One region of the Devosia sp. XGJD_8 genome, then DNA from elsewhere that is predicted to be linked to it. Evidence: predicted binding sites of a transcription regulator. Region 1 holds the regulator's gene; each other region holds the start of a gene.
What was found. Region 1 encodes LexA, which represses DNA repair genes until DNA is damaged. Its sites were predicted from a motif close to TGTTCNNNNTGTGTTCNG; they were not measured.
Positions count from the first base shown of each region.

Region 2: a site for LexA is predicted at 5,261-5,278, ahead of ACLI1C_RS16400 (helicase-related protein). Genes of this name have one in related genera too.
Region 3: a site for LexA is predicted at 3,213-3,230, ahead of rmuC (DNA recombination protein RmuC). Genes of this name have one in related genera too.

Region 1 is NZ_JBKJHF010000001.1:2,322,786-2,332,330, reverse strand. Features, by position in the region: gene ACLI1C_RS10985 (beta-galactosidase) at 1-1,310, opposite strand, end outside; gene ACLI1C_RS10980 (SMP-30/gluconolactonase/LRE family protein) at 1,321-2,199, opposite strand; gene ACLI1C_RS10975 (2-dehydro-3-deoxy-6-phosphogalactonate aldolase) at 2,196-2,807, opposite strand; gene ACLI1C_RS10970 (2-dehydro-3-deoxygalactonokinase) at 2,823-3,743, opposite strand; gene ACLI1C_RS10965 (IlvD/Edd family dehydratase) at 4,040-5,848, shown strand; gene ACLI1C_RS10960 (cold-shock protein) at 5,999-6,211, opposite strand; gene lexA (transcriptional repressor LexA) at 6,609-7,322, opposite strand; gene glp (gephyrin-like molybdotransferase Glp) at 7,431-8,633, opposite strand; gene moaC (cyclic pyranopterin monophosphate synthase MoaC) at 8,630-9,106, opposite strand; gene trpC (indole-3-glycerol phosphate synthase TrpC) at 9,106-9,545, opposite strand, start outside.
Region 2 is NZ_JBKJHF010000002.1:165,214-174,758, reverse strand. Features, by position in the region: gene fdxA (ferredoxin FdxA) at 1-88, opposite strand, end outside; gene ACLI1C_RS16420 (PRC-barrel domain-containing protein) at 543-839, shown strand; gene ACLI1C_RS16415 (hypothetical protein) at 883-1,158, opposite strand; gene ACLI1C_RS16410 (GNAT family N-acetyltransferase) at 1,179-1,697, opposite strand; gene ACLI1C_RS16405 (RNA-binding S4 domain-containing protein) at 1,743-2,150, opposite strand; gene ACLI1C_RS16400 (helicase-related protein) at 2,154-5,159, opposite strand; gene ACLI1C_RS16395 (nuclear transport factor 2 family protein) at 5,653-5,982, shown strand; gene ACLI1C_RS16390 (DUF3108 domain-containing protein) at 6,360-7,142, opposite strand; gene rpmB (50S ribosomal protein L28) at 7,362-7,646, shown strand; gene ACLI1C_RS16380 (VUT family protein) at 7,807-8,442, shown strand; gene ACLI1C_RS16375 (esterase-like activity of phytase family protein) at 8,449-9,438, opposite strand; gene cobT (cobaltochelatase subunit CobT) at 9,435-9,545, opposite strand, start outside.
Region 3 is NZ_JBKJHF010000001.1:864,303-873,847, forward strand. Features, by position in the region: gene recR (recombination mediator RecR) at 1-222, shown strand, start outside; gene ACLI1C_RS03990 (dienelactone hydrolase family protein) at 219-1,112, opposite strand; gene ACLI1C_RS03995 (hypothetical protein) at 1,195-1,686, opposite strand; gene rmuC (DNA recombination protein RmuC) at 1,770-3,188, opposite strand; gene def (peptide deformylase) at 3,313-3,828, shown strand; gene fmt (methionyl-tRNA formyltransferase) at 3,943-4,863, shown strand; gene truA (tRNA pseudouridine(38-40) synthase TruA) at 4,864-5,601, shown strand; gene ACLI1C_RS04020 (hypothetical protein) at 5,609-6,199, opposite strand; gene ACLI1C_RS04025 (hypothetical protein) at 6,216-6,758, opposite strand; gene dapE (succinyl-diaminopimelate desuccinylase) at 6,755-7,915, opposite strand; gene ACLI1C_RS04035 (DUF805 domain-containing protein) at 7,937-8,413, opposite strand; gene dapD (2,3,4,5-tetrahydropyridine-2,6-dicarboxylate N-succinyltransferase) at 8,501-9,343, opposite strand; gene ACLI1C_RS04045 (FAD-containing oxidoreductase) at 9,542-9,545, shown strand, end outside.

The DNA.
Region 1 (9,545 bases):
GCGTAGAGTGCCCTGACATGCGCACCATGGCTGAAGCCCTTGGCCTGAGGCTGGATCTCCCAAGCCCATTCGCTCTGATAGTCGAAGATGATGGCAACGCGGCCCTTGTTTGCCGTGCCGTCAAGGCCGACGGCCTTGAGCTCCTCGGCAACCTGAATGGCTTCGTGATAGGCCGGTGCGGGCTCGCTATCGGGGCGCAACAGGCCGGCATGCATCTGTTCCTGCGCGAAAGGCGCCTGGCGCCAACGGAAATAGGTCACCACTTCGGCACCGTGGGCAAAGGCCTCCCAGGCCCAGAGGCGGGCCATGCCGGGCAGGGGATCGGGGTTGAACTGTGCCCAGTTCACGGGGCCGGGCTGCTGCTCCATGATCCACCAGCGGCCGTGACCCACGGCGCGGTAGAGATCGTGATGGAAGGCCGCGTTGTCCGGGTCGCCCTGGCGCATATAGAGGCGCTTGATCTCGTCGGGCTCGGCACTGACCGCAAGATGGCCAAGGGGGTAGCTGTCCCAGCTGGCAATATCGAGCGTTTCGGCCACGTCATAGTGGTCAAACTCCGTGTAACGGCTCATGAAATTGTGGATCACCGGCAGGTCGGGCCGCACACCCTTGAGGATGTCGAACTGCACCTTGTTGAAGGCCGCGACCTGATCGGAGGCATAGCGGCGGAAGTCGAGGTCATGGGCCGGCGCCGCCTCGCAGACCAACAGGTTGGGCAGCTCGATCTGGTCGAAGCGATTGTATTCCATGGACCAGAAGACGTTGCCCCAGGCCTGGTTCAGCGCATCGACCGTGCCATATTTTTCGGCCAGCCAATGCTGAAAGCCCTGCTTTGCAGCGGGCGAATAGGAATAGGTGGTGCCGTGGCAGCCATACTCGTTGTCGGTCTGCCAGGCGCCGAGCGCGGGGTGGTTGCCCACTGCATCGGCGAGCAGGCGGGTTATGCGGCCGGCTTCTTCGCGATAGCCGAGATGGCTGAAATCATAGTGACGGCGAGAACCGAAGCCCTTGCGACGCCCCTGCGCGTCGACGGCGAGCATGTCGGGAAGCTTGTCGATCATCCAACGCGGCGGGGTGGCGGTGGGGGTGCCGAAAACCACCTTGAGCCCATGTCGTCCGAGCACGTCCATGGCCCGGATGATCCAGTCGAAGGTTAGGTTGCCGGGCGTCGGCTCCAACCTGGACCAGGCGAACTCGCCGATGCGCACCCATTTGATGCCGACCTCGGCCATGCGGGCCGCGTCTCGGTCCCACCAGTCCTCGGGCCAGTGTTCGGGATAGTAGCAGACGCCGAGGGCAGGGGTGGTCATGGCAAGGGTCTCAGAGTGTGATGGTCGCTTCGGGCAGGCCGGGCACGTCAAGGTCTATGGCGAAGAGGCCGCCAGCTACCTTTTCGGCGGCCAACTGCTCGGCGCTCAAATTCTTGTTGGCGGTGGTGATGAACATGGTCTTGAGGTCGGGTCCGCCAAAGGCGGGGCAGGTGACCTGGCTCACCGGGACTTCGACGATGCGGTCGATGGAGCCATCCGGCGCGTGGCGCACGACACAGGAGCCGCCCCATTTGGCGTTCCAGAGGTAGCCCTGGCTGTCGACCACGGCACCATCGGGATAGCCGCGCCCTTCGCTCACATCGGCGAACAGTGTCCATTCCCCAACCGGCAGGCCGGTGGCCGGGTCGGTCGCGACCTGCATGATCTTCTTGGTCGGCGTATCGGTCCAATAGGCGATCCGGCCATCGGGAGAAAAGCAGGTGGCGTTGGGGATGGCGATGCCAGACTTGAGCGTGGTCAGGGTGCCGGCGCGGTAGTGATAGACCGAGCCAATTGGCGCCTCGGCAGAACCGCGATCCATGGTGCCGATCCAGAAGGCGCCAGAGGGATGAACGCGGCTGTCATTGGTACGTGTCGCGGCATTGTCCGCCTCGATCTCGTTGATGCGGTTCATGCCGCCGGTCGAGAGATCGAACTGCTTGAGGCCGGTATCGGTGGCAAGGACCAGCATATGGTCGTCAACAATCGCGGCTGCTGCAACGGTCTCGTTGAACAGCCAGCTGTCGACAATTTCGCCAGCGGCGGTCACCGCGAACAGGGTCTGTTCGTTGATATCGAAGAAGAACAGCTGCTGTCGTCCGGCATGCCAGATCGGGCCTTCGCCCAGAGAACATTGGCTGTCGAGCAGAAGGCGGGCCGTATCGGTCATTGGGCTTTCCCCGCGTCATAGGCAGCAACGGCCGTGGCCGCGCGCTCGGCGACCTGTGTGACGTCCATGCCGGGCTTGTAGAGGTAGGTGCCCAGGCCAAATCCGGTGCAGCCGGCGGCAAAATATTCGCCGAAATTGTCGGGGTTGGCGCCGCCCACGGCATAGACGGGCAGTTCGGGCGGCAGAACGGCCTTCATGGCCTTGATGCCCTTGGGACCCAGCACCTCGGCGGGGAAGAATTTGAGGCCGGTCGCGCCGGCCTTGATGGCCCGGAAGGCATCGGTAGGGGTGAACACGCCGGGATAGGACAGGAGCTGAATGCGCACCGTCTCCTCGATGACCGCCTTGTTGGTGTCGGGTGAGACGATAAAGGTACCGCCGGCATCGGCCACAGCCCAGACCTGCTTCTTGGTGAGCACCGTGCCGGCGCCGATCGCTGCGTCATCGCCCAGTGCGTTGGAGGCGAGCGCAATGCTGGTCAGCGCGTCTGGCGAATTGAGCGGCACTTCGATCATGGTGATACCGGCGGCAATCAGAGCCTGGCAGACATGAACGGTCTCGGACGGCGTGATGCCGCGGAGGATGGCGATGAGGTGGCGATGGTTCATCGATATGAACTCCAGTTATGCGGCGAAGCTGCGCGCGGCCTTGAGGCCGGCCAGTACGATTTCGGTGGCGTCCCAGGGTTCGCCCCGGGCGCCGGCCATGTCCAGCACCCTCGTATAGAGCGTGCAGAGGGCCGGCGAGCCGATCAGTGGCACGGCCTGTGAGCCGATCAGATGACGGTTGCTGCCAATTTCGGTGCCGATCAGCAGACCAGAGAGATAGCCGGCGCACCAATCGGGCTGACGGCCCGAGAGCAGTGAACTGGCGCGGACCTGGAACAGCGTGCCGAGCAGTTGTTCGGGGTGCTCGAGGCCAGCGGCGGCGCCAAGGTCGAAACCTTCGGCGCGACCCGGACCGTCGAGATCGCCCGCCAAGGAATGGCGCAGCACGGAATGGGTACGCAGCACCTCGAACAGCTCGCCCGTCATGGCGGTCGAGAAGCGCTCGATACGTGTGCCGGAAAGCCGGGCCCACTTGGAGTGGGTGCCGGGCATGCAGACCATGCCGGCAAAGCCCGGCGACAATGCCGCGAGGCCGAGCAGCTGGGTTTCTTCGCCGCGCATGACATTGTCAGCGCCGGCCTTCTGGCAGACGCCAGGCAGAATTGCAGGCGCGAGATAGCTGTTGGGCATGGCGGGCCGCACGGCTCCTTCGCTCAGGCCGCGCAGATCGGCGGGGGCTTCGAGGTACGGCGCCTCCATCCAGCCCTGGCGGGCGCCGGCCATGCCGCAGATGAGCACGTCAAGCTGGCTGTTGCGGGCAGGGGGGATACCTTCGAGCAGCTCGGACAGGGCGGCGGGGAACTCCTCGCGGGTGAGCTTGCCCATCCCTTTGGGCGAGGTCTTCTCGAACGCTACCGAGCCGTCGGCGGCGATCCCCCAGGCGCGGAGGTTGGAGGTCCCCCAGTCCACAGCAACCCAGTCAATGATCTCAGTCACGAATTTACCTCACCGCGGCAGCCCCGTCGCGGCGCGACCCTAATGGCTGAGAGTTGTTTCAGCCAGTCCGATTCTCGGCTTCCCACGGCGCAGAACATCACCTCCAAGCGGTGCAGCCGGTCCCCTCGTTTGGTAAGATTTTCAGAGCGATGGGAAAAAATTTCAACGGCGTTTTGTCGTCAATCTCATTTGTATGATTTTTTGTGCGGAATCGCGTTCACTCTGGCAAAAGCCATGCTAGAACCACTCCAAACGCTGACGCGTCCACACGCGAGCGGATCCAAGAGGAAGATGAGATGACGGCAGGAAACGGCGGCTCGGCGCCCAAGAAGTTGCGCTCGCGCGCCTGGTTCGACAATCCGGACAACCCGGACATGACGGCACTCTATCTCGAGCGCTACATGAATTTTGGCGTGTCGCGCGAAGAGCTGCAGTCTGACAAGCCGATCATCGGCATTGCGCAGACCGGGTCCGATCTCAGCCCCTGCAACCGCCATCACATCGTGCTCGCCGAGCGCGTTCGCGAAGGCATTCGCGAAGCCGGCGGCATTGCCATCGAGTTTCCGGTGCATCCGATCCAGGAAACTGGCAAGCGCCCGACGGCGGGTCTGGATCGTAACCTGGCCTATCTCGGACTCGTGGAAGTGCTCTACGGCTATCCGCTGGATGGCGTGGTGCTGACCATCGGTTGCGACAAAACCACCCCGGCAATGCTCATGGGGGCGGCGACCGTCAATATTCCGGCTATCGCGCTATCGGTCGGTCCCATGCTCAATGGCTGGCACAAGGGCGAGCGCACCGGGTCGGGCACCATCGTCTGGAAGGCCCGCCAGATGATGGCGGCCGGCGAGATCGACTATGCCCAGTTCATTGAACTGGTGGCATCGTCCGCGCCCTCAACCGGCTATTGCAACACCATGGGTACGGCCACGACGATGAACTCGCTGGCGGAGTCGCTGGGCATGCAGCTGCCGGGTTCGGCTGCCATTCCCGCACCCTACCGTGACCGCCAGGAAATGGCCTATCGCACGGGCAAGCGCATCGTGGACATGGTGCATGAGGACCTCAAGCCGTCCGATATCCTGACCAAGGACAATTTCATCAACACCATCGTGGTCAATTCGGCCATCGGCGGATCGACCAATGCGCCGATCCACATCCAGGCCATTGCCAAGCATATCGGCGTGGAACTCGAACTGCAGGATTTCCAGACCTATGGCCACAAGGTGCCGCTGCTGGTGAACCTACAGCCGGCGGGCGAATATCTGGGCGAGGACTATTATCACGCTGGTGGCGTGCCGGCGGTGGTCAACGAGTTGATGACCCAGGGCCTGATCCGCGAGAACGCGCCGACCGTCAATGGCAAGACCATTGGCGAGAATTGCCGCAACACGACGATCCAGGACGACAAGGTCATCCGCCGCTTCGACAATCCGCTCAAGACCGAGGCGGGCTTCCTCGTGCTGCGTGGCAACCTCTTTGACAATGCCATCATGAAGACCAGCGTGATCTCGTCGGAGTTCCGCGATCGCTACCTCAACAACCCCGAGCATCCGGGCATGTTCGAGGGCAAGGCGGTGGTGTTCGATGGACCGGAGGATTACCACCACCGCATCGACGATCCCGCGCTCGATATCGACGAGAATACGCTGCTGTTTATGCGCGGCGCCGGGCCGATCGGTTATCCAGGCGCGGCGGAAGTGGTCAACATGCGGCCGCCCAGCTATCTGATCAAGAAGGGCGTGCATGCGCTGGCCTGTATCGGCGATGGCCGCCAGTCGGGTACTTCGGGCTCGCCCTCGATCCTCAATGCTTCGCCAGAGGCGGCGGCGGGTGGCAATCTCGCCATCCTGCAGACAGGCGACCGGGTGCGGATCGATCTCAACCAGGGGCAGGCCAATATCCTGATCTCGGACGCCGAGATCGCCAAGCGCCGAGCCGATCTCGAGGCTTCCGGCGGCTACAAGTTCCCCAAGCACCAGACGCCCTGGCAGGAAATCCAGCGCGGTCTGGTTGGCCAGCTCGGCGATGGTGCCATTCTCAAGCCAGCCGAAAAGTACCAGCGCATCGCGCAGAACAACGGCATCCCGCGCGACAACCACTGATCGCGGATTTTGTAAGACAAGGGGGACCGCATGCATGCGGTCCCCCATTTTGTTTGCTGCTGGCGACCAGACAAAGAAAAGGCCACCGCGACAAATCGCGGTGGCCTCGCCGAGCGGCGCCGAAGCGCGCTCGCTATGATCTAGCGCAGACTAGAGCAGGGTCAGGTTGGTCGCCGATTCCTTGCCGTCACGGCCGGTCTCGAGCTCATAGGTGACCTTGTCGTTCTCGTAGAGGCCCTGCAGGCCCGAACGCTGAACAGCAGAAATATGGACGAAGGCGTCCTTGCCGCCATTTTCAGGCGAAATGAAGCCGAAGCCCTTAGTGGTGTTGAAGAACTTTACGGTGCCGGTGATTACGGACATGATAGTTTCCTTTTGCTCGTAGCATCAGCGAACGAGCGGTTATCCAATGGCAACATGCCAAAGGGACATAACGTTCGCATGGTAGAGAAGGAAGCCACGGTCCGGCGAACCGGCATTAGGCAGCCGACTTAGGCTGAAAACGTATGCTACCTATGTGGCACGGAACAGCGCCATCTGCAAGGTCCCGGCACTGTCGGCCGTTAAATTCCGCTTAAGTCGCTAGAAAAATCCCAAGAAAACCAAGGGAGTGGCTTCGCGCGTAAGTACCACGGCCGGCCTCATCGGCCGCCAGAGGCGGTTCGATGCCCCGGTACGATCTGCCAAAATGAGGGGGTGGCAGGGTGACGCGCCTGTGCTGGCCCACGCCTCGCGTCACGCTGCTGAGGGCTATAGCGCCCTAATACTTGCGGAGAAGACCGACAAGGCGGCCCTGCACCTTGACGCGGTCAGGCGGGAAGATGCGGGTTTCGTAAGCGGGGTTGGCCGCCTCCAGCGCCACGGTATTGCCCTTGCGGCGCAGGCGCTTGAGCGTTGCTTCCTCATCGTCCACCAAGGCGACGATGATTTCGCCCGTCGAGGCCTGATCCTGCTTCTTGATGAGCACAGTATCCCCGTCGAAAATGCCAGCATCGATCATCGAGTCACCGCGGACTTCAAGCGCGAAGTGCTCACCGGCGCCCAGCATTTCCGGCGGAACCATGATGGTGTGCGAGTGGGTCTGGATGGCCTCAATGGGCGTGCCGGCCGCAATACGGCCCATGACCGGGATGGAAATCGGTCGGGCATAGTCTTCGGCCGCCGACATGCGCGAGGGCGGGGAGCTGACCTTGCCCAGACTGCCTTCGATGACCGATGGCTCAAAGCGGGCCTTGCGGCCGCCGAGTGACGGGTTCATCGAATCCGGGAGCTTGACCACTTCGAGGGCCCGGGCCCGGTTGGGCAGGCGACGGATGAAACCGCGCTCCTCAAGGGCGGTGATCAGCCGGTGGATGCCCGATTTGGACGCCAGGTCGAGCGCATCCTTCATCTCGTCGAAGGATGGCGGAATGCCGCTTTCCTTCATCCGCTCATGGATGAACATAAGCAGCTCGTGTTGTTTGCGCGTCAGCATGGGCCCCTCGGGGAGTGAATCAGAACATAGGCAGAACGACTATAGGTGTTCCAGTTATGTTCCGCAATATGCTTTGCAAAAGATCAGTCGTCGTTGCGATCGCGACAGTCAGAAAGCATCCAGCGGGATGGCTTCGACAATGGTGCCGGGCAATTGGCCGGGATCGAACTCTGGTTGGACGATGAGCATATCGGCCCGCGCCAGCGAAGAGGTGTGGCCGCTGTCCGTCTGGGAGATCGGCAGCAGCTCAGGTCCAGTGAGCGTGTGCAGCAATTGCGCGCGCATGAAGTGGCGGCGGGCGGTATTGGGGGGCGTTGGGCCGGCCAGCGGCAGGTGCCAGGGGGATGGTTCTGGATAGCCAAGCCACGCGCGCAATGCGGGGCGAATGAACACCATGGCGGTGACCATGGCGGAAACCGGATTGCCGGGGAGGCCGAAGATCAGGGTGCTGCCGCGTGTTCCGAACATGAGGGGCTTGCCGGGCCGCATGTTGATCTTCCAGAAATCCAGCGTGACACCCAATTCCAGGAGGATGTCCTGCACGATGTCGTGGTCGCCGACGCTTGCGCCACCTGTGGTGATGACTATATCCGGCCCAGTGGCGAAAATGTCTTGGAGTGCGTTGCGAAGCTGAGCCGCATCGTCGCGGGCAATGCCGTGATCGGTGACCGTTTCGGCGTAGGGCGTCAGCATGGGCCGCAGCCCAAAACTGTTTGATGCCACAATCTGGTCGGGGCCAAGTGGCGTGCCGGGCAGCACGAGTTCGTCGCCCGTGGCGAGCAGGGCGATGCGGGGCCGTTTGGCGACCTTGAGCGTGGCCGCGTTGGCAGCGGCGGCAACCGCCAGCTGCATTGGTGCCAGGCGAATGCCGGCGTCGACGAGCTGTTGACCGGTAGCGAAGTCGTTACCCAAAGGCCGCACGCTGTGGCCCTGTCGTGCCGGAACAGTGAAGGAAACCGAGTCTCCGTCGCGCTTGGCCTCTTCCTGCATGATGACCGTGTCGGCGCCTTCGGGTACCGGTGCACCAGTGAAGATGCGGACAGCCTCGCCCGGCCCAAGCGTGCCGAGGTAGCCGGCGCCCGCCTGTGACGTGCCGACCACGGTCAGCCCGTGGCCAGCGACGACATCGGCAGCGCGGATGGCGTAGCCGTCCATGGCGCTGGAATTGAATGGAGGCTGATCGTGGGTGGCAAATACGGGTTCAAGCAGCACGCGCCCGGCAGCCTCGGACAGCGGCACGGTCTCGGCGATGGGCGCCGGCACGCGCCGGAGGATCGCGGCAATCGCGTCATCCACGGGGAGCAGGCTCATGACCGGGAAAAGTCTCCGGACTTTCCGCCGGATTTTTCGACCAGGCAGATATCGGTGATGGTCATGGCCCGGTCGATGGCCTTGGCCATGTCGTAGAGCGTCAGTGCCGCGGTCGAGGCGGCGACCAGGGCTTCCATCTCGACACCGGTCTGCCCGGTGGTTTCGGCCGTGGCACGGATAAGGATGGCATCGGGGCCATCAGCTTCGATGTCGACGCTGACCTTGGTCAGTGGAATGGGGTGGCAAAGCGGGATGAGGTCGGACGTCTTCTTGGCGGCCATGATACCGGCAATGCGAGCAACTGCCAGGGCATCGCCCTTCTTGAGGCCACCATCCATGATGGCGACAATCGTGCCGGTCTCGGCGACAATCCTGGCCTGCGCCAAGGCGCGGCGCCGGGTGATCGCCTTGTCGCCGATATCGACGATATGGGCTTCGCCCCGCTCGTTGAGGTGAGTGAGGCCCTGCGCCATCACCGCACGGCCTGTGGGGCGCCCATCAGCAGGGCGCGGGTTGCCGCGGCAACATCGTCCTGACGCATCAGGCTTTCGCCGACGAGGAAGGTGCCAATACCGGCGCGCTGGTCGAGCATGGTGATGTGCTCGTGGGTCATGATGCCGCTTTCGCTCACCAACAGGGTGTTCTTCGGTACGCCGACGGCCAGATTAACCGAGGTTTCGAGCGTGGTCTCGAAGGTGCGTAGGTTGCGGTTGTTGATGCCGATGAATTCGGCGCCGAGGGCCAGTGCCCGGTCGAGCTCGAGCTGGTCATGCACCTCCACCAGAGCGTCCATGCGCCATTCCTCGGCGGCGTCGAGCAGGTAACGCGCGACGTCGTCGCCCACGGCGGCGAGAATGATCAGGATGCAGTCGGCGCCCCAGGCGCGGGCTTCGGCCACCTGGTAGGTTTCGA
Region 2 (9,545 bases), on a different contig from region 1:
CGCCTTCGTAGAAACAGTCCACCGGACACACTTCCACGCAATCGGTGTACTTACAGGCGATGCAATTGTCGGTGACGATATAGGTCATATCGGGCGGCAGTCCGGCAGGGTCTCAACGCGTCCGGTGCTAAACCGTTTTCGGACGCGCTGCAAGGCTGCAAAGGCGCACCATTTGGCGCGAGACGACGCGACGTTGAAACCTTTTGCCGCCATCGATGCTTGTCCTCGCAGATGAGGAGAGCATTGCCATGCACACACTTCCCGATCCGTCACAGCGCCAGCCCAAGGGCGATCACAACCGCCGGGTGTCGATGGGCCTCGATATCGATCAGTTCGCGGCGGAGGCCGGCGTCTCGCCCGAGGCGCTGCGCGAATATGAAATGACCAGCCCCGACCACAGCTTCGATATCGAGGTGGCCCGGCGCGTCGGCTTCACCCTCGAGCGTCTCGAACAGGTCCTCCCCAATTCCGAGACCGGTCGGAACACAATCGCGCCTGAGGGGTTGATTCAGTCCAACCCGGAACATTCAGGAGTACCAAAAATGGACCATTCCAATCACGTCCGTCTGTCGTCCACCGAGCTCACGCCATCCCTGCTGGAAGGCGCGACCATCTATGGCGCTGACGACCACAAGGTGGGCCATGTCTCCCATGTGCATGGTAGCGGCGCAGCCAGCCAGATCATCGTCGATGTCGGCGGTTTCCTCGGCCTCGGCGCCAAGCCGGTGGCAGTTCCGGCCAGCGACCTGGAATTCATGCGCGACGAGGACGGCGACATCCATGCCGTTACCGCGTGGACCAAGGACCAGCTCGAAAAGATGCCCGAGCACCATCACTGATAAAGCCAAATCGGCCCGGGAGCGATCCCGGGCTTTTTCGACGTCAGCCTTGGCCGACCAGCGCGTTCAAAGCCACGACGGCACCAACGCAGCAGACCGCCCCACCAAAAATCAGCCAACGGTCAAGTCCACCCCGGGAACCAAACACCTCCGCCCAGAAGCGATCCCGCAGGACCGCACGGTCCTGTTTGCTGAGGCCGGCATTCTGCAGCATCGAGCGCCCCAGCATGCCGGAGCGCAAACTGACCCGGTAGCCCCCGATGATGAAGGCGCATATCCCGGCTGCAAATAGGCACCCAGCCATTGTCGGCCAATCCATATGCGTCTCCTCGACGGTATTCAGTCCGGATTGCTTGCCTGAACTGGGTGGGTATGGCGATAGACCAGATCCTCGGGGTCCTGCCGCGGCGCGTCGGCATCGCGCACGGCTCCGAGCCGCTCGGCTGCCGCAATTGAGGCCATGTTGGCCGGACCGATATAACTGACCAGGGTGGGCAGGCCACGCTCGGCAAAGGCCCAGTCGCGCAAGGCGCCCGCCGCTTCCACCGCGTAGCCGTGCCCTTCATGCCCTTCAAACAACAACCAGCCCAATTCCTTTTCTGGAAAGAGTGGCCCGTGATTGATGCCCACCTGCCCGACGCACTCACCCGTCAGGCGCAGATCGATCATCAGCGCCCCATGGCCGAACAGGTGCCAACAGGCGACGTCGTGGCAGAACAACCCCCAGGCCGCGAAGCTGTCATAGGGCCCGCCCATATACTTCGCGCGTTCCGAAGTGAGCAGCTTTTCCATGGCAGGGAAGTCGGCGAAGACCGGCGGACGCAGGATGAGGCGCTTGGTGGTCAGGGTTGGGATCATGGTGTTTCCGCCTTACCTCGCCGCTCCGTGAGAGGTGAGAAGGCCCTACTCATCATCCCCACCATGCAGCCGGTCCGTCTCTCGCCGCTCCTTCTTGGTGGGGCGGCCAGCCCCGTCGCCGAGTGGAGCGATGGCTGCCTCATAGGGCGATTGCTCGGCTTTCGGCAAGACGGGCGGCGATAGATCCTCGTAGAGACCCTGGGCCTCGCTGGCCGGGCCGCGCCGCACGCCACAGTCGACAATACGCCAGACCACGATGCGATTGTGGAGGGCCATGGTCAACACGTCGCCGGCGCCCACCTTGAGGTCGCTGCGCAACGTGCGTTCGGAATTGACGCGGATGGCGCCCGTCTCGATGACCTTCTGCGCCAGCGTGCGCGACTTGAGCGCGCGCGAAAAGAACAGGAACTTGTCGAGCCGCTCCTTGCGGACCGGATCGCTCGTCCCTGCCAATCTCTACTCGGCCTTGCGGTCGCGCAGCGCCGCAAGCTTGGCAAAGGGGCTGTCCGGATCGAACGCCTTTTCTTTTCGTTCCTCGCGTGGCCGCTCGAAGCGCGCCTTGTCGCCCTGCTGGTCGGCCGGGCGGCGATTGTCGTTGCGACCCTTGCCTTCGAACTTCGGCTTCGGATTGAGGTGACGGGCCTTGGTAAGGTCCTGCACCTCGCCTTCGGGACGGCGCGGTGCCGTCGGGCGCTGGTTGCGCTCGGGACGCTTGGCCTGCCCTTCGCCCTCGGGACGGCGGCGATGGTCATGCCGCTTGGCATCGACCCGCTTGCCGGCTGGCGACCAGACTTCGTCAAATTCCGGCTCAGCAGGTGCGGCCGGCACGGATTCGGCAGTTTCCGGCGCCGATTCGACAACCGTCGTGGCCGGGATGTCGGCTTCGACCGACGGCGCGACATCGGCCGTCACCGCTTCCACCGGCGCTTCATCGACGGCGTCGACACTGGCCGGGTTCTCGGCCAGCACCTCTTCCAGCGCCGGCGCTTCGGCCGTTGCCTCGGACGCCACGGCGGGTGCCGCAACCTTGGGGGTGCGCTTGACGCGATAGCCGAGCGAATTGAGGATCGAGGCGAAATCTTCGCCCGAGCAACCCAGGAGTGAAGTCATCTCGACGGTGACCCGGAAGCCATTGCCCTCGGCGGCGCCCGCGGGCAATTCGCCCTGGTGGCGGGTGGGATCGAGCGCAATCAGCGGCCGGATGATATCGGCGAGGCGTTCAAGGATGTCGACGCGCACGGCGCGTTTGCCGGCCACCTTGAAGCCGGCAATTTCATAGAGCCGCGTATCGACTTCAGGATCGACCACGAAGCTGGTGCGGCCGCTCAGCACGATATGGGGAATATCGGTGACGCCGGGCTGACGCACGCCGCCATGCTTGAGCGCGAAGAGGATCAACGCCAGCTCGCGCGGGGCGGGCTTCAGCGAGAGCGGCAGATAGATGTGGTAGGCGCCGAACTTGATGCCCAGCTTGCGCATCTTGCCGCGCACGTCCTGGTCGAGATTCTTGACCTCGTCAGCCACCTGGCTGCGCGGGATCAGCCCCAGATGTTCGAACAGCTGGAAGGCGATGCCCCGCGCCGCGCCATCGAGATCGGCCGGGGCCTCGAGCGCCATGACGCTTTCGAGCACGGTATTGATATGGTGGCGCAGCCAGAGGCTGAGCCGCTCCTGTACGCGTTCGAGATCGGTGCCGGTGAGGGTTTCGTCGGCCAGCATCAGGATGCGCGGCCGGTAGAGCGCGTCACCCTCGATCAGTTCGGCAACGATATCGCCCTTCCAGCGCATGCGCCCGTCGGTGGCCAGCACGAATTCCTCATTCGGCGCGCCGGCAAGCCGGTCGGCACGATTATGGATTTCAGGCGCCACCACCTGGTCGGCCGCAGAGCGCAGCCCCTTGATGTCAACGTCGCCATCATTGCGGGCCAGGGTAAAACGGAAGCCTTCAAGCGTGCCGATGAGATGGCCTTCCAGCCGCACTTCGCCACGCTCATTGATCTCGGGAGATGCCATACGTTTGTCTTTCAGGTGACGAAGCAGCACGCTCGTGCGCCGGTCGACGAACCGCTGGGTAAGCCGCTCATGCAGCGCATCACTCAGCCGGTCTTCAATGTCTCGGGTCTTTTCGCGCCAATGTGAAGGGTCTGCAAGCCAGTTTTTGCGGTTGGCGACAAAGGTCCAGGTGCGGACCTGCTTGATCCGGTTGCTCAAAGTATCGATATCGCCGCTCGCATTGTCGCAAAAGCGCACCTGCTCGGCAATCCAGTCCTCGTTGACCTTGCCGCGTTTGACTAAGTCCGAGTAAATCCTGGTAACGATTTCGCCGTGATTGGCCGGCGAAATGCCCTGATAGTCTGGGATTTGGCAGCATTCCCAGAGCAATCGCGCGCCATCGAGCCCGCGTGCCAACTGCCCGGCTTCATTGCGGGAAACGAATTCCAGCGCATGCTGGTCCTTGGCGATGGGCACCCGCGTCAGGCTGCGATGCTCCGGCGTCATCTCGAGACTGTCGCGCAAGGCGTTGATCGACGAAAAATCCAGCTGATTGTTGCGCCATTGCAGCACTTTAATCGGGTCGAAATCGTGCGTTTCGAGCGCCACGACCATTTCTTCGTCGAATCCCTCGGTCCCGCCGGTGACGCCAAAGGTGCCGTTTCGCGCATGCCGGCCCGCCCGCCCGGCGATCTGGCCAAGCTCGGCCGGGGTCAGCGGACGGCTGGTATGGCCATCGAACTTGCTGTCATCGGCGAAGGCCACATGATGGATATCGAGATTGAGCCCCATGCCGATGGCATCGGTGGCGACGAGGAAATCCACGTCGCCATTCTGGTACAGCTCGACCTGCGCATTGCGGGTGCGGGGCGACAGGGCGCCCATGACGACGGCTGCCCCGCCGCGCTCGCGGCGGATCAACTCGGCAATGGCATAGACCTGTCTTGCCGAGAAGGCGACGATGGCCGAGCGGGTCGGCTGGCGCGAAATCTTCTTGGAGCCGGCATAGGTCAGCTGGGAAAAGCGGGGTCGGTCGATGATCTCGCAATGGGGCAACAACCGCTTGATCACCGGCGCCATGGTGGCGGCGCCCAGCAGCAGGGTCTCGCTACTACCGCGCGCATTGAGGATGCGATCGGTGAAGACATGGCCTCGATCGAAGTCGATGGCGGTCTGGATCTCGTCGATGGCCACGCAATCGACGCGAATGTCGGTGGGCATGGCCTCGACGGTGCAGACCCAGTAGCGGGGCCTGGCCGGGACGATGCGCTCCTCGCCCGTCACCAGGGCTACCGCGCCCTCCCCCACCCGCTCGACACAGCGCTGATAGACCTCGCGCGCCAAAAGACGCAGCGGCAGGCCAATCATCCCCGAGGGATGGGCCAGCATTCGCTCGATGGCAAAGTAGGTCTTGCCGGTATTGGTCGGGCCAAGAATCGCCTTGACCGATTGAGGAGGCGCGAAGGTCATTGTCGCCAATGTAGGGGCTTGCATCGCCGGATGCGAGGCCTGCCAGACATTGTCCCAGGAAAGGACAGCATTACGACCGTTTTGTCATGATGGTTTACCTGGGGAACATGAGGCGAACGAAACAGCACCGAATCGGCGCGACTCACTGAGTCCGGCTTCGTTCACGGCTAGGGCTGGTGGTTCCGAGCCATCGAGGACACAAGTGTCGAGCCAGGGCGACCTGCATTGCGAAAAACGCGCCAAATCCGTTCAGCTTGCTTGCCAAACGGTTAATTCACCCCCGAATCGAGCCCTTCGTGACCGAAAGGTAAAGGACTGCACCTGAAAGATTCTTCGCCGTTCATCAATGCCTGGGCGGCATTGCTGGCCCGCGGGACATCAGATTGAGGAAGTCGGCTGTTGACCGTGCCGAACTGGAACAGGGGCTACTGACAGGTTCCGACAGGGCAAGGGTCCAGAACCACCGCCTCCCTGACTGCAATCGGATTCAATCATGTCCCAGTTTGACCTCGCCGCCCTGCCCGCGCCCCTGGGCGACTATTTCACCGCCGGCGACCGCCGCGCCATCATCGGCACCTTCGCTCCCGACGCCCGCGTCCGCGACGAGGGCGAGGACCATGTCGGCACCGTTGCCATCGCCAATTGGCTGGACCGTGTCGAAACCCACTACCAGCCGCGCTACGCGATCAAGGACGCCAAGACCGCTGGCGACCAGACCGTGGTGACCTTTGTCGTCTCGGGGACTTTCCCCGGCAGCCCGGCCACCTTGCGCCAGCAATTCGTCATCGCGGGCGACAAGATCACCAGCCTCGTCACGCTCTAGCCTGTCCCATTCCGGCACGATGGGGACCCCTTGGTTCCGCTCCCGTTCACCTCTGGTCCAAAGCCGGAACGAACAGGGAGCGAATCGGGCGAACCCCGCAAATGCGGCTTTGTTCACCGCAAGCGCTGGGGGGCCAGGGGCATGCCGGACACAAGAGCGCGCTGCCTCGCCGCCGGCTGCCGGGAGATGGCCGAAAACCGCTTCATCTCCATTGCCAAAGGATGAAGATCGGGCGTTTTGGCCAGACTGTGAACGGCGCATTGCCGACGATTTTACCCGCAGATGCAGCGCGTTAACGCAAAGGCGCCCGCAATGCGGGCGCTCTGACGGGCAAAATTGAGGATAAACCCGTTGACCGTCCCAGAGCGGGACGAAGCCTACTGGGTCAGCTTGGTCAGGACCATGGAGAGATCGCCCATATTGGTGCCCAGCAGCACACGATAGGGGATGAAATAGCCGGTCTCGAGCAGGGGCGCGTACCAGATGATGATCCGGTCGCTCTCGGCCAGATAGGTGGTGATGTCCGAGCTGGTGAAGTGGCCCGAAATGGGGTCGTAGTTGACCGTGCACAGCACGACCGGCCCCTGGTAGCCGGTGCGGGGCGATGTGGCTTCGTCTTCGCCAGCATAGCTCATGGCAATGTCGAAGCGCTCGACGCCGGTAAAGATCCGCGCCTGGCGCTGGCAGAGGCTCTTGTCGAGCCCATTGCCCTTGAGCACGAAGGTGGAGAGAAAGTCGCTCACGCCGGTCAGGTGCCGGCGCTCGAGCGGGACGCGATCATAATTGTCGATTATCGGCGGCTGGACCTGGAAGGCGGAGACGTCGCGCCCGGCAAAGGACACATCGACGTTGAAGCTCTCGCCATTGGCGCGGGTTTCGAGGTCGAACGTGTCCGCCATCAGGTTCTGGCCCGAGGACCGCCCCACCGAGGATGCCTTGGCCGTGCCGCTCGCCACCAGGGTGCCGAGGCCCGCGACATTGGCCGACAGGTCCATCCGGTAGCGGCTGCCATCGTCTTCGAGGTCAACCGTCATGGCGGCGATATTGATCCCGCCCAGCGTCAGCACATAGCTGGCCGACGCGTTGACCTCGGCCGCGTTGACGCTATGGCTGAAGAAAACGGCCAGCGAGGCCAGGCAGGCATGTCGGAACTTGATCAAGGGACAAAGGTCTCTGCAGTGAGCGGGCGCGAATCAATGATTGCTTCAAAACTGCCTGCCGCTTATGGCCCATGCAAGGCGCTCGCGGGCGTTTGAGGCCGCTTTGCCTTGACTGCAGCGCCCGTTTTCTCTAAAGAGCCGCCAGATTTCACAACAATCGAGGCCCGTCGCGGACTTCTCCGCCACGCAGGACCTTTACACAAATAGGATATCTTCCAAATGGCACGTCGCTGTGAATTGACTGGCAAGGGTGTGATGGTTGGCAACAACGTCTCCCACGCCCTTAACCGTACCCGTCGCCGGTTCCTCCCGAACCTGGTGAACGTGACCCTGCTGTCCGAGGCGCTGGACCGCCCGGTCAAGCTGCGCATCTCGGCTGCTGCCCTGCGCACGGTCGAGCACCGCGGTGGCCTTGACGCCTTCCTGCTCAAGCAGAGCGACGACACGCTGTCCCCTCTCGCTTTGGGCATCAAGAAGGAAGTGCGCGCCGCCCTCGCTGCCTAAGCGTTCGGCCGACAGGAATTTCAGCCGCGTGGGGTAATGCCCGCGCGGTTTTGTTTTGGGGGCGCCGTGACCATGGTGCCAAACCGCTTCAAAATAGACTACAAGACAACCTCCGCCCCGGTCTGATGCCGGCCCCGCGGTTACATTGAGGTGCATTCTGATGCTTGCTCGTTTCCTGGTGGCTGTTGCCGCCATGGTCGTGGTCGTTGCCGCGTCCAATTTCCTCGTTCAGTTCCCTGTCGCCTTCCAGCTGGGCGACATCAATGTCGGTGATATCCTCACCTGGGGCGCCTTCACCTATCCGGTGGCCTTCCTCGTGACCGATCTCACCAATCGCGCCTTCGGCCCTGCCCGCGCCCGGTTCGTCGTTATCGCCGGCTTTGCCGTCGCGGTCGTGCTCTCGATCTGGCTGGCCACGCCCCGCATCGCCATTGCCTCGGGCACGGCTTTCCTGCTGGCCCAGTTCCTCGATATCTCGATCTTCCACCGCCTGCGCAACGGCGCCTGGTGGCAGGCGCCGATATTCTCCTCGCTGGTGAGCTCGGCGCTCGATACGATCCTGTTCTTCTCCCTCGCCTTCGCCGCCCCCTTTGCCGCCCTGGACACCATGTTCGGCCGCGAGGACGGCTCGCTGGCCTTCCCCGCGCCGCTGCTGGGCGTCGGCCCCGAGGTTGAACTCTGGGTCTCGCTGGGGCTGGGTGATTTCTTGGTCAAGCTGGTGCTGGCGGTGTTGCTGCTTGCACCCTACAAGACGCTCCGCGGCTGGTTGGCCGGCTGGAGCGCCGTGGCGGCCTGAGACCGTCTATTCTGGCAGCGCGAATTCCAGCAGGAGGCTGCGCTGCCAGTCGTTGAAATTGTTGTCCGACCCAATGAGGATGCGCAGCTCGCCATCGGGCGCCGTATGCACGGTCATCGATTCCATGTTGTCGATCGAGCCGCCGCTGGCTGACAACAATAGTTCGCCCGCCATCACATTGTCCGGCCGCACTTCGGCGGCGGGCACGCGGCGCAGTTCCATCACGAAACTCAGCATCGAGACGCCGCGCTCCAGCACGAGGAGATCCCCGTTGGGCAGGAAGGCGCATTCGGTGGGGTTCACCACCGGGCTGTTCTGGTAGCCGATCGGGCCCTTGTCGTTCTGCCCCAGCAACCAGCCGCGGTGATTGCCCTCGGCGTCGAGATATTCCTCGGCCAGAAGCAGGGTCGAGCCCGCAATAGGCGAGGCCGGCGGCGCGATGCAGACGGATTCAAGTGTTTCATTGGTCCGCCGGTCGGTCAGCCAGTCCGGAATCGCCACCTCGCGCGCCGGGCCGCCCGGAACGCCATTGTTCAGCGCAAAATCGGCAACCCGCGTCAGGTGCTCGAAACCCACCCGCAGCGCGACCGGCACCCCGTCGCGCAACACGGTATCGACGCCCTCGGCATCGCGCGCATATTGGCGCGGCAAGACCTCGCCCCGCGAGTTCCGCATCGGCTCGATCGTCACGCCGATAAAGCCGAACAGCGTGTTGGCATCGTCATAGGCCAGCTGGCCGGTAACGAAATTGCCGCGATCGGTGACGAAGACCACCTGCTGGTCAGGCCCGGTGACGGCGAGACCGGAGAGCCCGCCAAAGGTATCGTCCGGGCTGGTCATGGCGACGCCGCCGCGAAAGACCAGCCTATCCACCGCCTGGCCGACCGCACTGTCCTTGAACTGGGTAATCTGGGTTGCCGTCACCGTCACGTCGACAGCGGCGGCGGGCATCGTCCCCGCCAGCAGCGCCGCAGCAATGGCGCCGAACCGGGTCATCCGCGTCCGCGCCGACGCGATTGGGCCGGCATTTCTTCGTCGAACAATGCCGCCAACTCGTCGGTCAGCGCGCCCGCCAGTTCCTCGGCATCGAGCAGGGTCACGGC
Region 3 (9,545 bases), 1.5 Mb from region 1:
GTCGATTCCCTGCTGGCGCGTGCGCCCCAGTTCAAGGAAGTGGTGCTGGCCGTCAACGCCACCGTGGAGGGGCAGACAACCGCCCATTACATTACTGACCGCCTGGCCGGTTCCGGCGCCAAGGTCACCCGTCTCGCCCACGGCGTCCCCGTGGGCGGCGAGCTCGATTATCTCGACGAAGGCACCCTCAGCCAGGCCCTCAGGGCCCGTACCGAGATCTAGCCGGACAGCGTTTCCCGGAACAGCGCGATGGTGCGCGACCAGGCCAGGTCTGCCGCCGCCTTGTCATAGCGGGCCGCACTGGTCTCGTTGTTGAAGGCGTGGTTCACCCCGTCATACATGAAGAGTTGGTAGTCTGTGCCTGCCGCCTTCAGCGCGTCTTCGAATGCGGGAATGCCGGCATTGATCCGGTCGTCCAGCCCGGCATAATGCAGCATCAGCCGGGCCCGGATCTGGGGCACGCCCTCCGCTGCAGGCTGGCCGCCATAATAGGCCACGGCCGCCGCCAGGTCGGGCGATGCCACCGCCAGGTTGTTGACCGTGCCGCCACCCCAGCAAAAGCCCATGGCGCCCACCTTGCCGGTCACATTGGGCAGGGACTGGAGATAGGCGATGGTGGCCACGCCATTGGCGGCAACATCGGCTGCCGACAGGTCCCCGAACATTGCCCGCGCCGCTTCTTCATCGGCTGGTGTTCCGCCGGCGTCGGAGAGAAAGTCTGGCGCCAGCGCCACGAAGCCCTCCAGCGCGACACGCCGGGCAACATCCTTGATATGGGCATTGAGGCCCCGGTTCTCGTGCACCACGATCACGGCGCCATGCGGTCCGCCACTCGCGGGGACGACGAGGTATCCCTTCATCTCGCCCTGGGCGCCTGGATAGGTCACGTCGGAAATAGTGAGATTGGCGTCCGTCTCGGACGTCAGCCCCTGCGCCTGCACATTGGAGGCCATCAGCGCTGCTGCGGCCGTGGCCGCTGTCATGGAACCGGCGAGCTTCGCCAGATTGTCCATGAAGGCCCGGCGGTCGAGCGAGAGGTGGGTATATTCGTCAAAGAGGTTGATCATGTCCTGCGTGATCGCCGGACGGTCGTCGCCATTATGCTCCGTCATCTATCGTTTCCTCCGCTTCAGGCTGAGGACGATAGGGCGCGCCGCGTGGCGCGCCCATGGGCATAACGTCAAATTGAAATCGCTAGTGGAAGTCCTTGTCGGTGCGGAACTCGTCGCCGCCATCCCATTGCGGCTCCTCCAGCAGGGCCGCCTCGTCTTCCTCGTCCAGCACCTCGTCATCGCCCTCGATGGCGTGGCGCCCGTCCTCGTCGTCGGGCGACAGGGCATCGAGCCGGTCGGCCGGGTCATTGTCGAAATTGGTGGCCAGGCCCGCATAGGCCTCCCCGTCATCGCCATTGGCAATCATCGCGCTGAGCTCGTCGATGGCGCGGTCGAGTTCGTCCAGCATGGCGGCCGGATCCTGCCCGCCCCAGTCTCCGCTTTCGCGGATGGCGCTTTCGTCCCGCAGTTCGCGCAGGCGCGCCAGGCGCTCGCTGGCCGGGCGGTCATCGCCATAGAGCAGTTCTTCGACTTCGCTCTGGGTATAGGGCTGGGCAATGCCCGGCTGGTCGGCATTGTCGAAATTGGTATCCTGCGGCACCATTGTGCCACGGTGGTCGTGATGCTGCGCCATTCTCGCCTCCCTTGCTGGATGAGCACGGGATCAACGCGGCGGCAGCCAACTGGTTCGATCCAGGGCCTCGAACGTGAACGTCCCTAGGCGAGGTCGCCCGGTTCATCCTTGCCCACAATGCGCAAAGTGGGCATCTCATCGCTGCCGCCATCCCAGCCCGAGGGCAGGCTGCGATTGGTCTTGGCGCCAAGCTCGCGCAGCATTTCCACCTGCCGCAGCACATTGCCCCGGCCGCTCGATAGCTGCCCCTTGGCCTCGTCAAAGCTCTGCCGCGCCTTGTCAAGCTGCCCGTCGAGCTTGTCCATGCTGGCGAGGAAGCCGGCGACCTTTTCGTAGAGCGCGCCCGCCCGCTCGGCGATTTCGTCGGCATTGCGATGGCGCTTTTCGATATCCCAGACGTTGCGCACCGTGCGCAGCACGGTCATCAGCGTCGTCGGCGTGGTCAACATCACGCCCTGGCTCATGCCATATTCGAAAAGCTTGGCATCGGCCTGCATCGCCGTGGCCAGCGCCGCCTCGATCGGCACGAACATCATCACATAGTCGAGGCTGCTGCGCGCATGCCGCTGATAGGCCTTCTCGCCCAGCGTGCGGATATGGGCCCTGACCGAGGTAACATGGGCCTGCAGGTGCACAGCCCGTGTCTCGTCCTCGCAATTGGTATAGGCCTCGAAAGCCGTCAACGAGACCTTGGAATCGATCACCAGCCGGTCGTCATTGGGCATCAGCACTTCGACATCCGTGCGCAGGCGCGCGCCAGCTTCGCCGGCATGGCTCTGCTGCGTCACATATTGGTCGCCCTCGCGCAGGCCGCTTCGTTCGAGGATGGTCGAGAGGATCATCTCGCCCCAGGCGCCCTGCGTCTGCGAATTGCCCTTCAGCGCCCGCGTCAGGTTATTGGCCTCGGTGGTGATCTGCACATTGCTTTCCAGCAGCGCGCGGATCTGTTCGCCCATCGTCGCCCGGTCCTTGATCAGCCCGACGTGAAATTCGCCGATCTTCTCCTGCAGCGGCTTGAGCAGCGTATCGACCTGCTCGCGGTTCTGCTTGGTGAAGGTCTCGCTCTGGTTCTTCAGCACGTCCCCGGCAATGGCCTTGAACTCGTCGGTCATCTGCTGCCGGGCGGCGAGGAACCGCGCCTCGCTGGCCTGGGCCTGCGCCACCTGTTCGGCCATCCGCGCCCGCAAGGCCGAAACCTCGGCCAATAGCTCGGAATTCCTTTCCTGCAGCCGCTCCACCTGCTCGCTGCCGCGCTCCCGCTCGACGCGCACCTGGTGGTCCAGCTCCTGGATGCGCCGGTCGCGCTCGCCCAGCTGGGCAACAAAGCCCTCGCGCAGCTGCGCCACCAGCTGCGCCCCGGCCTCGGCCGCGCGGTTGGCACTGGCGCGCATCACGGCGATCGTCACCACCACCAGCAGCAGGGCGGCCAGCGTCACGCCGCCGATCAGCGCCATGGCCTGCGTTACGGGGAAATCGCCGATGACAAAGAGCACATTATCCATCCGCGTTTCTTACCGCGATTCGTCTGTTCGCAGAATGTTCTCTTGTGCAGGGGCCACAAGAGTTGACCGCAGCGCGACAAATACCATATCGAAAGGCAAATCCCTTTCCGCCGGACCTCTACCCATGGCCATCCGCCCCATTCTTGTCATTCCCGATGCGCGCCTGCGAGCCGTCACCGATCCCATCATCGAGATCGACGACGAGATCAAGGCGCTGGCCAAGGACATGCTCGACACCATGTATGATGCCCCCGGCATCGGCCTGGCCGCGCCCCAGATCGGCGTGATGAAGCGCATCGTGGTGATGGACCTGGCCCCCGAGGGCGAGACCCCCGAGCCCATGGTGCTGGTCAATCCCGAGATCACCCATTTCGGCGAGCAGATGCAGGTCACCGAAGAAGGGTGCCTCTCCATCCCCGAGCTCTATTACGAGGTCGAGCGCCCCAACGAGGTCACCGTGAAATACACCGATCTCGATGGCAATGAAGTGGTCCGGCAGGCCGAAGGCAAGCTCGCCGTCTGCATCCAGCACGAGCTCGATCACCTCGATGGCGTGCTCTATATCGACTATCTGAGCCGCCTCAAGCGCGACCGCGTCATCAAGAAATTCGACAAGGCCGCCAAGCGGGCGGCGGGCTAGGCGCCGTCCCACAGGGCAAATCGCTCCGGTGGAGCGATTTGAGGCGACTAGGCCAGGAGGCCTATGGCCGAATGGCACGAATTCCAGAGACCTAGGAAGAAGAGAGCCCTGCCAATGCGCGTCGTCTTCATGGGCACGCCCGATTTTTCCGTCCCGACGCTGACCGAGATCGTCTCGTCCGGCCATGAGGTCGTCGCGGTCTATACCCGTGCGCCCAAGCCCGCCGGCCGCGGCCAGGAGGAGCGCAAGTCGCCCGTCCACCTGGCGGCCGAAGGCTTCGGCATTCCGGTCTTCACCCCGCGCTCGCTCAAGGGCGAGGCCGAGCAGATCGTCTTTGCCAGCCACCAGGCCGACGTCGCCATCGTCGTCGCCTATGGCCTGCTCCTGCCCAGGCCCATCCTCGAGGCGCCGACCCTCGGCTGCCTCAACCTGCATGGGTCCCTGCTGCCACGCTGGCGCGGCGCCGCCCCCATCCAGCGCGCCATCATGGCCGGCGACACCCAGACCGGCGTCATGGTCATGCAGATGGACGAGGGCCTCGATACCGGCCCCGTCGCCATCGGCGAGGTCATGCCCATCGGCCCGGACATGACGGCGGGCGAGCTGCACGACACCATGATGCGCACCGGCGCCGACCTCATGGGCCGCGCCCTCGCCGCCCTCGAACGCGGCAGCCTCGATTTCACGCCCCAGCCCGAAACCGGCGCCATCTACGCCAAGAAGATCGAAAAGGCCGAGGCCCGCATCGATTGGTCCCGCCCCGCCGCCGAAGTGCATAACCACATCCGCGGCCTCGCGCCTTTCCCCGGCGCCTGGTTCGAGCTCGAGCTGGCCGGCAAGCCCGTCCGCATCAAGGCCCTGCGCTCCACCCTGGCTCAGGGCTCCGGCGCGCCCGGCACCCTGCTCGATGGCCTCACCATCGCCTGCGGCTCCGGCGCCATCCGCCTCACCCAGCTGCAGCGCGAGGGCAAGGGCGCCATGGACGCCGCCACCTTCCTGCGCGGGGCAGGGGCCTTGCCGCCGACCGTGCGCTAGATGCCGCGCTACCGCCTCACCATCGAATATGACGGAACCCCCTTCTCCGGCTGGCAGCGCCAGCCCGATCGCCCCAGCGTGCAGCAGGCGCTCGAGGAGGCCATCGCCGCCATGTCGGGCGAAACCGTCACCACCCAGGCCGCCGGCCGCACCGATGCGGGCGTGCATGCCCTCGGCCAGGTCGCCCATTTCGACCTGGGCAAGAGCTGGGACCCGTTCCGCATCCGCGAGGCGCTGAATTATCACCTGCGCCCCCAGCCGGTCGCCATCATCGCCGCCGACGCAGTGGACGACAGCTTCGAGGCGCGCTTCTCCGCCAGGGCGCGCCACTACGAATATCGCATCCTCAATCGCCGCGCGCCGCCGGTCATCGAGCGCAATCATGTCTGGCACCTGCCCATGCCGCTCGATGCCGATGCCATGGACCATGCCGCCGGGCTGATCCTGGGCACGCATGATTTCACCACCTTCCGCTCGGCCGAATGCCAGGCCAAGTCGCCCCTGCGCACGCTCGACGCCTTCGCGGTGCGGCGCGAGCTTGATCATATCGTTATCACGGCCAGCGCTCGCAGCTTCCTGCATCATCAGGTGCGCTCCATGGTGGGCTCGCTCAAGATGGTGGGTGAGGGCAAGTGGAGCCCGGCCGAGTTCCGCGCCGCGCTCGATGCACGCGATCGCCGGCGCTGCGGCGCCATGGCCCCGTCAGCCGGTCTCTATCTGACGCGTGTCGATTATTAGCAGAGGCTCAGAGCAGCGCGCCCAATAGCGGCTGCATCACGAAGGCCGTGGTCAGCTGGGCAATGACGAACAGCGCGACATGCAGCGGGCGCAGCGTCAGTATCAGGCGGGCGATATTGATGGAAATCGCAAAGGCCGCAATGCCCAGCGCCACGAAGGGAATGCTGCCCGTCGTGAGTTGGGCCATTTCCCCGCCCGGCTCCATGGCAATGGGCTCGCCGAAGATCGCGATCATCGCCACGGCGATTATGCCCTGGAACATGGTCGCCCAGTTCTGCACCACCACGAAGGGCACGAAGCCGTCGCTGCGGCCGAACTGGCGCAGCACCACATAGGCGACGCCGAACTGGATGCCGACCACCAGCGCGCCCAGGATCACCACCGTGCTGGCCACGCCGGACGGCGCCGGGTTTCCCAGCAGCTGCGGGCCGAAGGCCTGCACGGCCAGCCCGATCACCAGCGCAATGAATGAGCCGACAAGCCCGGTCTGGCGGAAATCGAAATAGGTGGAGGCCTGCCGGTTGCCGATGACGAGGGCAAAGCACCCGCGTGCAGCGGCCACCAGTTCATCGAGGAAAGTCGTGGTCGGTTGGGCCAATGGCTGGTCTCGATGCTTAAAGGGGTGAACCGGCTTGCGTGCTCAGCATGTAGAGCGCTACGCGCATCGCGACAAGCAGCACGACCGTCAAAACTGCAAAACCGGCTGAAACGCCGATCGTCCAGCCGCTTGCAGCACGCGCCAGCGCAAACAGCAGATAGGCCAGTCCCAGCCAGCTCAGCAGCACGACCGGTCCGCCGATCATCGCCAGCAGCCCTTCGATGATGAGGAAGGCCGTGGCGGCATAGATGCCGGGCACCAACATGTCATAGACCGGCTCGCTGCTCTTGAGCATCAGGCGCGTGCCCAGCAGGGTCACCACCAGCGAGGTCACCGGCAGTGCCAGCACGAACATGGCGGTGAGCACGCCGCCAAGGCTGGGCATGCCGATGCTCATCGATGCCACGGCGACTGCCAGGAACGCTGCGAAGACGAAGACGATCAGCGCGGTGGTCAGCCCGGGCGTCGTTAGCGAAAACCGTTGCCGCCAGTCGTTCTCCCCGCGCAGGATCATCATCCAGCCGGCAATGGCATTGGATAGCGCGGCCCAGAGCTTCATGCTTTTTCTCCGAAGAACCGCACCATGAAGCCGCGATAGATCTCGGTCAGCCCGATCAGGTCGGCAATGGCAATATGCTCATCCGCCTTGTGCATGCTGGAACCCACGAGGCCACATTCCACCACCGGCCCATATTGCGCGATGAAGCGCGCATCCGACGTGCCGCCCCCGGTCGACAGCCCCGGCCGGCGGCCGGTGGTCGCGGCAATGGCGTCGGCCAGCGTGTCGACATCCCCGCTCAGCGGCGACAGGAAGGAGCGCGATGGCGCTCCGGCAACCGCGAAGTCCACCCGGGCGTCGCCCGCGTCCACGCCGGCAATGCGCTTGCGCACCCAGTCGGCCAGCGTCTCGGGCGTCCACAGATCATTGTAGCGGATATTGAAGCGGATCGTCCCGGAAGCCGGAATGACATTGGAAATGGCATTGCCGACATCGATCGAGGTGACTTCGAGATTGCTCGCCGGAAAATGCTCGGTGCCGGTATCGATCTGGCTGTCCAGCGCCGTCACGATCCGCGCCAGCGCGGGCAGGGGGTTGTTGGCCTTTTCGGGATAGGCCACATGCCCCTGTGATCCGGTCACCGTGATGGTACCCGACAGCGAACCGCGCCGCCCGATCTTGATGCTGTCGCCCAAAAGGCTCGCCGAACTCGGCTCCCCCACAATGGCAAAGTCGAAATGGTGCTGCTGTTCCTGTGCCCAGGCCATCAGCTTGTCGGTGCCGTTGATGGCGTCGGCTTCCTCGTCATTGGTAATGGCCAGCATCACCGTGCCGGCCTCGGCCGGAATAGTGGCGGCCGCGGCAACGAAGGCCGCAATGCCCGATTTCATGTCGGCAGCGCCGCGCCCGTAAAGCTTGCCGTCGGCTTCGCGCGGCATGAAGGGATCGGCCGTCCAGTTGGCCAGCTCGCCCGGCGGCACCACGTCCGTATGCCCGGCAAACAGCAGCCGGCGGCCAGCCGTGCCGCGAATGGCGAAGAGGTTGTCCACCGGATATGAGCCGTCGCCCTCGAAGCGCAGCCGCGTCACCGTGAAGCCGATGGCGCTCAGCGCGCCATCGAGCAGGTCCAGGGCCCCCGCCTGCTCGGGTGTCACCGAAGCGCAGGCAATGAGGCGCTTGAGCAGTCGGACGGGATCGTCCGGTCGTTCATTGGTCACGAGCAATCCCGTCCTTGTCGATCATGCAGCGGCATAGCCCAGCGGATCGGGCCCATAGCTGTTGGGGCCCGGCGTGCCCCGCAGGAAGCCGAGCTGCACCAGCATGTAGATGCCGAATATGCCCAGCAGCAGATAGAGCACCGACATCCACATGTCGGGCGTCGGCATCACGATGCCATTGCCCATGTCGGTCATGGTGATGCCGATGCCGAAGGCCTGCAGCAGTGTCAGCAGGCCCGACAGCCCCATCAGTACCTTGAAGTCGGTGGCATTGTTGTCGCGGTCCTGCCGGCGTTTGATGCCGATGCACCAGCCCGGATAGAACAGGATCACATAGGCGATCAGCTGCCCCCAGCCCGATGCGCCGCCCAGCCCCACCATCCCCAGGATGATGCTGAGCACGATGCTGGCAATGATCAGGCCGACGACGCCGATCCACCACTCCTTGCGCGACAGGCGCCCGTCGGTGGTGGTGTAGAGTACTTTGAGTTTGTCCATGATTTTCCCCCTCGGAAATCAAACGTGCCGGGACCCATCCGGCACGCCGATACCTTAGGTGACTCGCGGGTTTCCCGCCAGTCCGGCTCAGTCGCGCAGCAGGTCGTTGATGCCCGTCTTGCTGCGCGTCTGCGCGTCCACGGTCTTGACGATCACGGCGCAGTAGAGGTTCGGGCCAGGATTGCCGTTCGGCAGCGGCTTGCCGGGGAGGGAGCCCGACACGACCACCGAATAGGGCGGCACCTTGCCGATATGGATTTCCCCGGTATTGCGGTCGACGATCTTGGTCGATGCCCCGATGAACACGCCCATCGAGATCACCGAGCCTTCGCCCACCACCACGCCCTCGACCACTTCCGAGCGCGCGCCGATAAAGCAGTTGTCCTCGATGATCACCGGGCCGGCCTGCAGCGGCTCAAGCACGCCGCCAATGCCCACGCCGCCCGAAATATGCACATTCTTGCCGATCTGCGCGCAGGAGCCGACGGTGACCCAAGTGTCCACCATTGTGCCCTCGTCGACATAGGCGCCCACATTGACGAAGCTGGGCATCAAGACGACGTTGCGCCCGATAAAGGCCGGGCTGCGCACCACGGCGCCCGGAACGGCGCGGAAGCCGGCTTCGCGGAATGTGTTCTCGCTCCAGCCCTCGAACTTGGTCGCCACCTTGTCCCAATAGTGCGAACCGCCCGGTGCGCCTTCGATCAGGTGGTTGTCGTTGAGCCGGAAATTGAGCAGCACGGCCTTCTTGAGCCACTGGTTGACCTGCCAGGCGCCGTCGATCTTCTCGGCCACGCGCGCTTCGCCCGTGTCGAGCAGGCGCAGCGCCTCTTCCACGGCCTCGCGCACCGGACCTTTTGTGTCGAAGCGGATCTCGGCGCGGGCCTCGAAGGCGTAATCGATGGTCTTGGCGAGATCGGCGTAGGACATGGAAGATTTCCTTGGGTGAATGCGGAGCGGACCATAGCGGGGAGGGGCACGGAGTCAATTGTGTTGCGCCGTCATGTGACCATCCGGCCGGCATGGGCGTTAACCAGCCGGTGGCGATCGCCTGTGGGCATAAGCCAATCCACTGGCGCCATCACCGGCCCCGCCATAAACTTGGCGGCGATTTGGGGGTGCAAAACCATGT